2 regions of the Amycolatopsis sp. lyj-346 genome follow, and region 2 is predicted to be linked to the other one. Evidence: riboswitches for the same ligand, from Rfam matches in the RefSeq annotation. Region 2 holds a riboswitch; the other holds the start of a gene.
The links. A riboswitch is a leader RNA that binds a small molecule or an ion and turns the genes downstream of it on or off. The one in region 2 is predicted to bind S-adenosylhomocysteine.

Region 1: another riboswitch for S-adenosylhomocysteine. It lies ahead of ahcY (adenosylhomocysteinase); the one in region 2 lies ahead of metH (methionine synthase).

What each region holds. Positions count from the first base shown of each region.
Region 1 covers NZ_JAJPWT010000028.1:29,338-33,686, reverse strand. The annotation lists gene ACLJQE_RS43350 (Ku protein) at 1-38, shown strand, start outside; gene ACLJQE_RS43345 (hypothetical protein) at 162-371, shown strand; gene ACLJQE_RS43340 (hypothetical protein) at 792-947, opposite strand; gene ahcY (adenosylhomocysteinase) at 1,084-2,544, opposite strand; S-adenosyl-L-homocysteine riboswitch at 2,628-2,707, opposite strand; gene ACLJQE_RS43330 (GNAT family N-acetyltransferase) at 2,739-3,224, opposite strand; gene ACLJQE_RS43325 (hypothetical protein) at 3,221-3,898, opposite strand; gene ACLJQE_RS43320 (AurF N-oxygenase family protein) at 3,955-4,349, opposite strand, start outside.
Region 2 covers NZ_JAJPWT010000011.1:294,533-298,881, forward strand. The annotation lists gene metH (methionine synthase) at 1-2,121, opposite strand, end outside; S-adenosyl-L-homocysteine riboswitch at 2,136-2,214, opposite strand; gene ACLJQE_RS29715 (LLM class F420-dependent oxidoreductase) at 2,475-3,335, shown strand; gene ACLJQE_RS29720 (sugar porter family MFS transporter) at 3,359-4,349, opposite strand, start outside.

The DNA.
Region 1 (4,349 bases), on a different contig from region 2:
AGCCGGCCACCCGCAAGCGGGCACCCAAGCCCGCCTGAGCTCGCCGGTACCCGCCTCGGACGGGTGGTTGTGCCGACACGCCGCCGGAGTACCGCGCCCGCGCGCTGCGCCGTCCTACCTTGGGGTGCACGTCGTTCACGAGCGCGGGAAGGCGGCCGGTCATGGAGTGTGCTTCTTGTGACGCCGGGATCGATCACTGTCACGGCACGCTGGTGGTGCACCCGGAAGTCGGCTTCGCCGAGTGCACTGATCCGGCCTGTGCGGACGGTGACCGCGTGCGTCACGCGTTGATCGTGGACTGCCAGGGCGTCGGCGGCGGGTGTAGCTGTGTCGCCGCGCCGCGGAAATCCCTGCTGCACCAGGTTTCCTGAGCCTCCCGCCAGGATCGGGCAGGCCTTCCCGGCCGGGCTTCCCGCCCGCCGGGAAGGCCTGCCCGGCGTTCGGATGCCGTCAAGGACGTCACACGATCGTGTATGCAGCTGTGTACAGCGGCTTGGCGATGTGCTAACACTAACGGGGTCCTTCGGCTCTCCCTCCCCCTCGGAGCCGGAGGACCCTTTTCGTTCCCGGGACGGGTGTCCGTTGTGGATGGGTCGGCGCCGGCGATTCACGGGGCAAGGGGAAATCGCCAGTACGTTTTTCACCGGCGCCGCAGCGCCGGTGAAACCTCGGACCGGAATCAGGTTCGAAGCCATTTCTCCCGGCCGTGATCTTCCGGCCGGGAGAAGGCCGAACGGCCTGGCGCGCCAGCTCTGCTGCTGACGCGCCAGGCCGTGGCGGAGTTCTCGGGATCAGTACCAGTGCGCCCGGCCACCGATCCGGCGGCCGGTGCCGCCCAGGATGGCCAGTGCCACGCCGGCCACCGCGAGAATGATGCCGATGGTGTACAGCACCGGGATACCGACGATAAACCCGATGACCAGGAGAATCACACCGAGAACGATCACTTGACACACTCCTTCGCACGAGACCCGGCCCGGCTCCGTGCCGTCCGGGCGGATGCGCTTCTCTCGACAGGAGGATGGCCAGTTTCCCGATAAACCAAACTACGGCGAATGGAGCAATCTTGAAGCAGTGCCGGGATCAGTACCGGTAGTGATCGAGCTTGTACGGCCCTTCGATGTCGACGCCGATGTACTCGGCCTGCTGCTTCGTGAGCTTGGTGAGTTTCACCCCGAGCGCGTCCAGGTGCAGGCGGGCCACCTTTTCGTCGAGGTGCTTCGGCAGCCGGTGCACGTCGGTGGCGTACTCGCCGGGCTTGGTGAACAGCTCGATCTGCGCGATCGCCTGGTTGGTGAACGAGTTCGACATCACGAACGACGGGTGCCCGGTCGCGTTGCCCAGGTTCATCAGCCGCCCCTCGGACAGCACGATGATCGCGTGGCCGTCCGGGAACGTCCACTCGTGCACCTGCGGCTTGATCTCCGTCTTGGTGATGCCGGGCAGCTTCGCCAGCCCGGCCATGTCGATCTCGTTGTCGAAGTGCCCGACGTTGGCGACGATCGCGTTGTGCTTCATCCGGCTCATCTGCTCCGCCGAGATGATGCCGAAGTTGCCGGTGGTGGTGATGAAGATGTCGGTCTGCTCGACGACGTCGTCCAGCTCCACCACGTCGAGCCCGTCCATCGCCGCCTGGAGCGCGCAGATCGGGTCGATCTCGGTGACCGTGACCCGGGCGCCCTGGCCGCGCAGCGCCTCCACCGCGCCCTTGCCGACGTCGCCGTAGCCGCAGACGACCACGCGCTTGCCGCCGATCATGACGTCGGTGGCCCGGTTCAGACCGTCCACAAGGGAGTGGCGGATGCCGTACTTGTTGTCGAACTTGGACTTCGTCACCGAGTCGTTGACGTTCATCGCGGGGAAGAGCAGCTCGCCGTCCTTGGCGAGCTTGTAGAGCCGCTTGACGCCGTTGGTCGTCTCCTCGGTGACGCCGCGGATCTCCTTGGCCATGCGGGTGAAGCGGTCACCGTCGGCCGCCAGGCTCGCGCGCAGGGTTTCGAGGACGATCCGGTACTCCTCCGGGTCCTCTTCGGACGGTTGCGGCACCGCTCCGGCCGCCTCGAACTCGACTCCCTTGTGGACGAGCAGGGTGGCGTCGCCGCCGTCGTCGAGGATCATGTTCGGGGCCTGTCCGCCGGGGAAGGCGAAGAGCTGGTCGGTGCACCACCAGTACTCTTCGAGCGTCTCGCCCTTCCACGCGAACACCGGGGTGCCCGCCGGGGCGTCCACCGAGCCCTCCGGGCCGACGACGACCGCGGCGGCGGCTTCGTCCTGGGTGGAGAAGATGTTGCAGGACACCCAGCGCACCTGGGCGCCGAGCGCCACCAGGGTCTCGATGAGCACGGCGGTCTGGACGGTCATGTGCAGCGACCCGGCGATGCGGGCGCCCTTCAGCGGCTGCGCGGCGGCGTACTCGCGGCGGATCGCCATCAGGCCGGGCATCTCGTGCTCGGCCAGCCGCAGCTGGGTGCGGCCGGCGCCGGCCAGCGCGAGGTCGGCGACGGCGAAGTCGAGGCCATTGCGGGTCTGCAGTTTGTCACTCATTCTTCGGTGCACTCCGGAGTTCGTCGGGATGCGCTCGGGAGGCAGCACGGAAGTCCTTGCGGACAACGAGAAAGGCACCTCCCTCACGGGAGGCGCCCTTGGAGTCGTGGTCACGGGCCGAGCGTGGCGGAAGAAGATTTCCGTCGCAGCGCCTCTCGGCCCGGAACCAGGATGGCAAAGCCGCGGCGAGGCTGTCAAGCGAGCGAACGGGCCATGAGAACGTCGTCGACGTCCTCCCCGTCCATGCGGAACTCGCCCCGCAGCACCCCTTCCACGACGAACCCGCACTGCTCGTAGACCCGCCGCGCGCCGAGGTTGGGCCCGAGCACGCGCAGCGTCACCTTGCGGGCGCCGCGGTGGCGAGCCTCGGCCACGGCGGCCTCGACGAGCTGCCGCGCGATGCCGAGCCGCTGCCGGCCGGGGTCGACGGCGAGGCCGTCGATCACCGCCACGTGCCGGTGGGCGGGGATGCCGAACCCCTCGCCGAGGCGCACGTACCCGGCGACCACGCCGTCGTGCTCCGCGACGAGAACGTCCTCCGGCCGGGTGCTGCCGTCGAAGAACGGCGTACCGGGCGGCGGTGGGGGAGCGGGGGACACGGCCGGGGTCCAGGTGCGTTCGTCGATCTTCGCGAGCACGGCTTCGTCTTCGGCGCGGGCGAGGCGGGTGGTGATCGTCACTCGAGCTCCCGCCAGGCCTGGTCCACGAGCCCGGCCAGCTCGCGCGGGTCCCGGTTGCCCGCGGAGCCCAGGCTCCGCACCGTGACGGTCAGGTCCGGGCCGGTGCGCTGGCAGCTCGTGACGAAGGACTGCTCGGGGTCCGGTGTCGACCCGGCGGCCGTGGAACCGTTGTGCCGCAGGCATTGCACGGCGCCGACGCGCACGAGTTCGGTGCTCGGCACGGCGAGGCCGAACGCCTCGATGTCCTCGTAGGGCGCCACGAGTTCGGGGGAGGGCGCACGCACGGCGATCAGCTGGACACCGCGTTCCAGCTGGTCGTCCTGGTACTGCTGGGCGACCGACCCGGCCCCGCCGTAGGCCACCGACACGCGGGCCGCGGTCTCCCGGTCGGTCTTTTCGATGCGGGTGACGACGGCCTGACCGTTGCCTTCGCCGAGCTTCGCGATCGCCTCCTGGGCCCGGCTCAGCTCGCCCAGCCGGGGCGGCGCGGAAAGCGACTGCCCGCTCGGGCCGCCGCCGAGCAGGCTCAGCACCAGCCACGGCACGCCGACCAGGAGCGCGCCGACGACGAAGCCGAGCAGGCCGGTCACGGCCGGCCGGACGAGGAGCGAGCGGCGGCGGGGTGCCGGAGCGGGGGCCTGCTGCCCCGGCACGGGCGGGAAATCCTCGGTCACCAGGGAATCCTGGCCGAATCCGGCATCCCGCGCGAAGGTATTTCGCACCTCGACGCTCAAAGGAGATGCGCGCGCCGCCAGATGCCCTCTGAGCGGCCGCCGATCAGACCCGCGTCGCGGAGGAACGGCACGATCTTCTCGGCCATCCAGCGGCGCGTCTCGTGGAAGTGCGGGTTCGCCAGTGCCGCGGCCCGGCCCTCGCGCGGGTCGATCCCGACACTGCGGTAGATCCGCGGGTCGACCATGCTGTCGATCACGCCGAACGCGACCAGTGCGGTCCGCAGCCGGTGCCGCTGCAGCGCCGCCTTCGCCAGCTTCGGCGTCTCGCGCAGCACCTCTTCCTTGGCGAACCGGACGTGCCGGGCCTCCTCGACCACGTGGATGCGGTTGACCGAGCGGATCAGCGGCTGGATGCCGTCGTCGTCCATCATCGACCGCTGCAGCCGGTCGG
Region 2 (4,349 bases):
CTGCGGCAGGAACATCTTGCCCGAGCCGAACAGGTCGCCGACGATCTTCATGCCGTCCATCAGCGGGCCTTCGATGACCTCGAGGGGCCGTGCCATCGTCCGGCGCGCCTCTTCGGTGTCTTCCTCGATGTAGTCGACGATGCCGTGCACCAGCGCGTGGGACAGGCGTTCGCCGACCGTGCCTTCGCGCCACGAGAGGTCCACGACGCGCTTGGTGCCGCTGCCCTTGACGTTCTCGGCGAAGCTCACCAGCCGGTCGGTGGCGTCTTCGCGGCGGTCGAAGAGGACGTCCTCGACCAGTTCGAGGAGGTCCTTCGGGATGTCTTCGTAGACGGCGAGCTGGCCGGCGTTGACGATGCCCATGTCCAGCCCGGCCTGCACGGCGTAGAACAGGAACGCCGAGTGCATCGCCTCGCGCACCACGTCGTTGCCGCGGAAGGAGAAGGACAGGTTCGAGATGCCGCCGCTGGTCCGCGCGCCCGGGCAGCGCTCCTTGATCCGGGGCAGCGCCTCGATGAACGCCTTCGCGTAGCCGTTGTGCTCGGAGATTCCGGTCGCGACGGCGAGCACGTTCGGGTCGAAGATGATGTCCTCGCCCGCGAAGCCCGCCTTCTGCGTCAGCAGGTCGTAGGCGCGGCCGCAGATCTCCACCTTGCGGTCGGCGGTGTCGGCCTGGCCCTGCTCGTCGAACGCCATCACGACGACGCCGGCGCCGTAGTCCCGGATCGTGCGGGCCTGGGCGAGGAAGGGTTCCTCGCCCTCCTTGAGGCTGATCGAGTTGACCACACCCTTGCCCTGCAGGCAGCGCAGGCCGGCTTCGAGCACGGTCCACTTCGAGCTGTCGACCATCACCGGGATCCGGGCGACCTCGGGCTCGGTGGCGATCAGGTTGAGGAAGGTCGTCATCGCCTGCTCGGATTCGAGCAGGTCGGCGTCCATGTTGACGTCGAGCAGGTTGGCCCCGCCGCGGACCTGCTCCAGCGCGACGTCGACGGCGCCCTGGTGGTCGCCCGACTCGATCAGCCGGCGGAACCGCTTCGAGCCGGTGACGTTGGTGCGCTCGCCGATCATCACGAAGCCGGTGTCGGCGCCGATGCCGAACGGCTCGAGCCCGCTGAACCGGGTGTGGCTGCGCGGCGCGGGCACCTCGCGCGGAGTGACACCCTTCGCCGCGGCGGCGATCTTCGCGATGTGGGCCGGGGTGGTGCCGCAACAGCCGCCGACGAGGTTGACCAGGCCGTCCCGGACGAACCCGCCGACCAGGTCGGCCGTCTCTTCGGGCGTTTCGTCGTAGCCGCCGAAGGCGTTCGGCAACCCGGCGTTCGGGTGACTGGCGACGTAGGCGTCGGCGATCCGCGAGAGCTCCTCGACGTGCGGGCGCATCTCTTGGGCGCCGAGCGAGCAGTTCACGCCGACGACCAGCGGTTTCGCGTGCTCGATCGAGCTCCAGAACGCCTCGACGGTCTGCCCCGACAGCGTCCGGCCGCTCAGGTCGACGATCGTCACCGAGATCCACAGCGGCAGGTGCGGGGCGACCTCGCGCGCGGCGGCGATCGCGGCCTTGCAGTTCAGCGTGTCGAAGATCGTCTCGACCAGCAGCAGGTCGACGCCGCCCTCGGCGAGGCCGGCGATCTGCTCGGCGTAGGAGGCCTTGACCTGCTCGAACGTGACCGCCCGGTACGCCGGGTCGTCGACCTTGGGCGACAGGCTGAGGGTGACGTTGAGCGGGCCGATCGACCCGGCGACGAAGCGCCCACCGGCTTCGTCGGCGGCCTGGCGGGCCAGCTGCGCGCCGCGGACGTTCATCTCGTGGACGAGCGACTGCAGCCCGTAGTCGGCCTGGCCGATGCTGGTGGCCGTGAAGGTGTTCGTCGTGGTGATGTCCGCGCCCGCGGCCAGGTACTGGCGGTGCACGTCGAGGATGACGTCCGGGCGGGTGAGGTTCAGCAGGTCGGGGTCGCCGGTGACGTCGTGGGTGTGCTCGCCGAAGCGGTCGCCGCGGTAGTCGGCGGGGGTCAGCCCGGCCCCCTGCAACATGGTTCCCCAGGCGCCGTCGAGCACGGCCACCCGCTGGTCGAGCAGCTCACGCAGGCGCGCTGTTGAATCGAACGGGGTGTTCACCGGCAGCCTCCCTCGATCGGGAGGCGCCCTTGGTTGGTCATTCCCGGCCGAGCGTGGCGGACCCGGTGGTCCGTTGCAGCGCCTCTCGGCCTGTGGTCCACGGTATCGGAACCGGGCCCGTGGACGCCATCCCGCCCCGCCGACGTGTCCACTGAGTGGGACGCTGTCCGTCCACAATGGATCTTCCGGGTCACCCTGCACCTCCGTCGACCGACCAGCCCGCAGCTGCCGGCCTCCGAGTGTGGCAGCCGGGGATCGAGCCCCTCTCAAGACCACCGGAAGCGCCTGGTCAACCACGCAAGGTCACCGCGAAGCCGCTTGAAAACTGAAACACGTTCTAATACGCTCCGCGGGTGGACTACGGAATCGTGCTGTTCACCAGCGACCGGGGGATCACCCCGGCGGCCGCGGCGCGGGCCGCGGAGGCCGCGGGGTTCTCGACCTTCTACGTTCCCGAGCACACCCACATCCCGGTGAAGCGCACCTCACCGCACCCGCGCACCGGGGACGCGTCGCTGCCCGACGACCGCTACAGCCGGACGCTCGACCCGTGGGTCGCGCTGGCGACGGCGGCCGCGGTCACCGAGCGGATCCGGCTCGCCACCGCCGTGGCGCTGCCGGTCGAGAGCGACCCGATCACCCTCGCGAAGACGATCGCCAGCCTCGACCACCTTTCCGGCGGCCGCGTCACCCTCGGCGCCGGCTTCGGCTGGAACGTCGACGAACTGACCGACCACGGCGTGCCCGGGAACCGCCGCCGCACCGCGCTGCGCGAGTACCTCGAGGCGATGAGTGCACTGTGGACACAGGAGGAAGCCGCCTACGCCGGGGAGTTCGTCTCCTTCGGACCGAGCTGGGCGTGGCCGAAGCCGGTGCAGCGGCACATCCCGGTCCTGCTCGGCGCGGGCCCGACCGAGAAGACGTTCCGCTGGATCGCCCGCCACGCGGACGGCTGGCTCACCACGCCGGCCGACACCGACCTGGACGGGCACGTGGCGCTGCTGAAGGAAATCTGGGGCGCCGAGGGCCGCGAAGGGGCGCCGCGGATCTGCGCGCTCGGCGAGCGGCCGGACCCGGAACGCCTTGCGCACCTGGATGCGCTGGGCGTGACCGAGACGATCTTCGGCCTCCCCGACCGCTCGCCCGAAGAGGTCGAGGCGTGGATCGGGCGGCTGGCCGGGAAGCTGACCCTCGTCCCCGCCGGAACGTCCTGAAAAGTCCTTCACGACCCCCGGGGTCAGCTCTTGGCCGCCACGCCCTGGCGCGCCCGCAGGTCGAGTTCGATCTGCTCCAGCGTGCGGCCCTTGGTTTCCGGGACCAGCCACTGGGTGAGCACGAACAGCACCACGTTCACCCCGGCGAACAGGAACATCGAGCCGCCGATGCCGAGGGATCCCGGATCGGAGATGATCGGGAACACCGCGCTCACGATGCCCGTCGCCGCCCAGAGCACCACGCTGCTGATGCCCATGCCGGTGGCCCGGTACTTCAGCGGGAAGACCTCGGCCAGCATCACCCAGACGACCGCGCCCCAGCCGAGTTCGTACCCGACCAGGTAGAGCACCATCATCACCAGCATCAGCAGGCCGCGCGTGCCGGTGTCGTGGACGTTCAGCACGACCAGGCCGGCGGCCACCAGCGTCAGCACCATGACGACGTTGCCGACGAGCAGCAGCGGCTTGCGGCCCCAGCGGTCCACCACGAACACGACCCACGCGGTGAACAGGAACTTCGTCACGCCCAGCAGCACGCCGGACAGCAGCGCGGCCTGGGTGGCGAAGCCGAGGCCGATGAGCATCGTCGGGAAGTAGGCGTTGATGGCGTTGACGCCGCTGAACTGCTGGCCGATCGCGAGCAGCAGGGCCACGACGAGCATCGGCCGCACGAACCCGGAGAACAGGTCGCGGATGCGCGGCTTCTCCTCGGTGCCGAGCCGGATGACCTCGTGGATGGTCGCGATCTCCTCGTCGAGGTTCACGGTGGTGCCGTGCGCCCCGGCCAGCACCCGCCGCGCCTGCTCCTCCTGGCCGTTCTTGACCAGCCACCGCGGTGTCTCCGGCAGGAACACCAGCCCGGCGAGCAGCACCACCGCGGGCACGATCGCGCCGGCGAACATCCAGCGCCACGCGGAAACCGGCCCGAGCCAGTAGCTGACCAGGAACGCGATCAGGATGCCCAGCACGATGAAGATCTGGTTGAGCGCCCCCATCGCGCCCCGCCACTTCGCC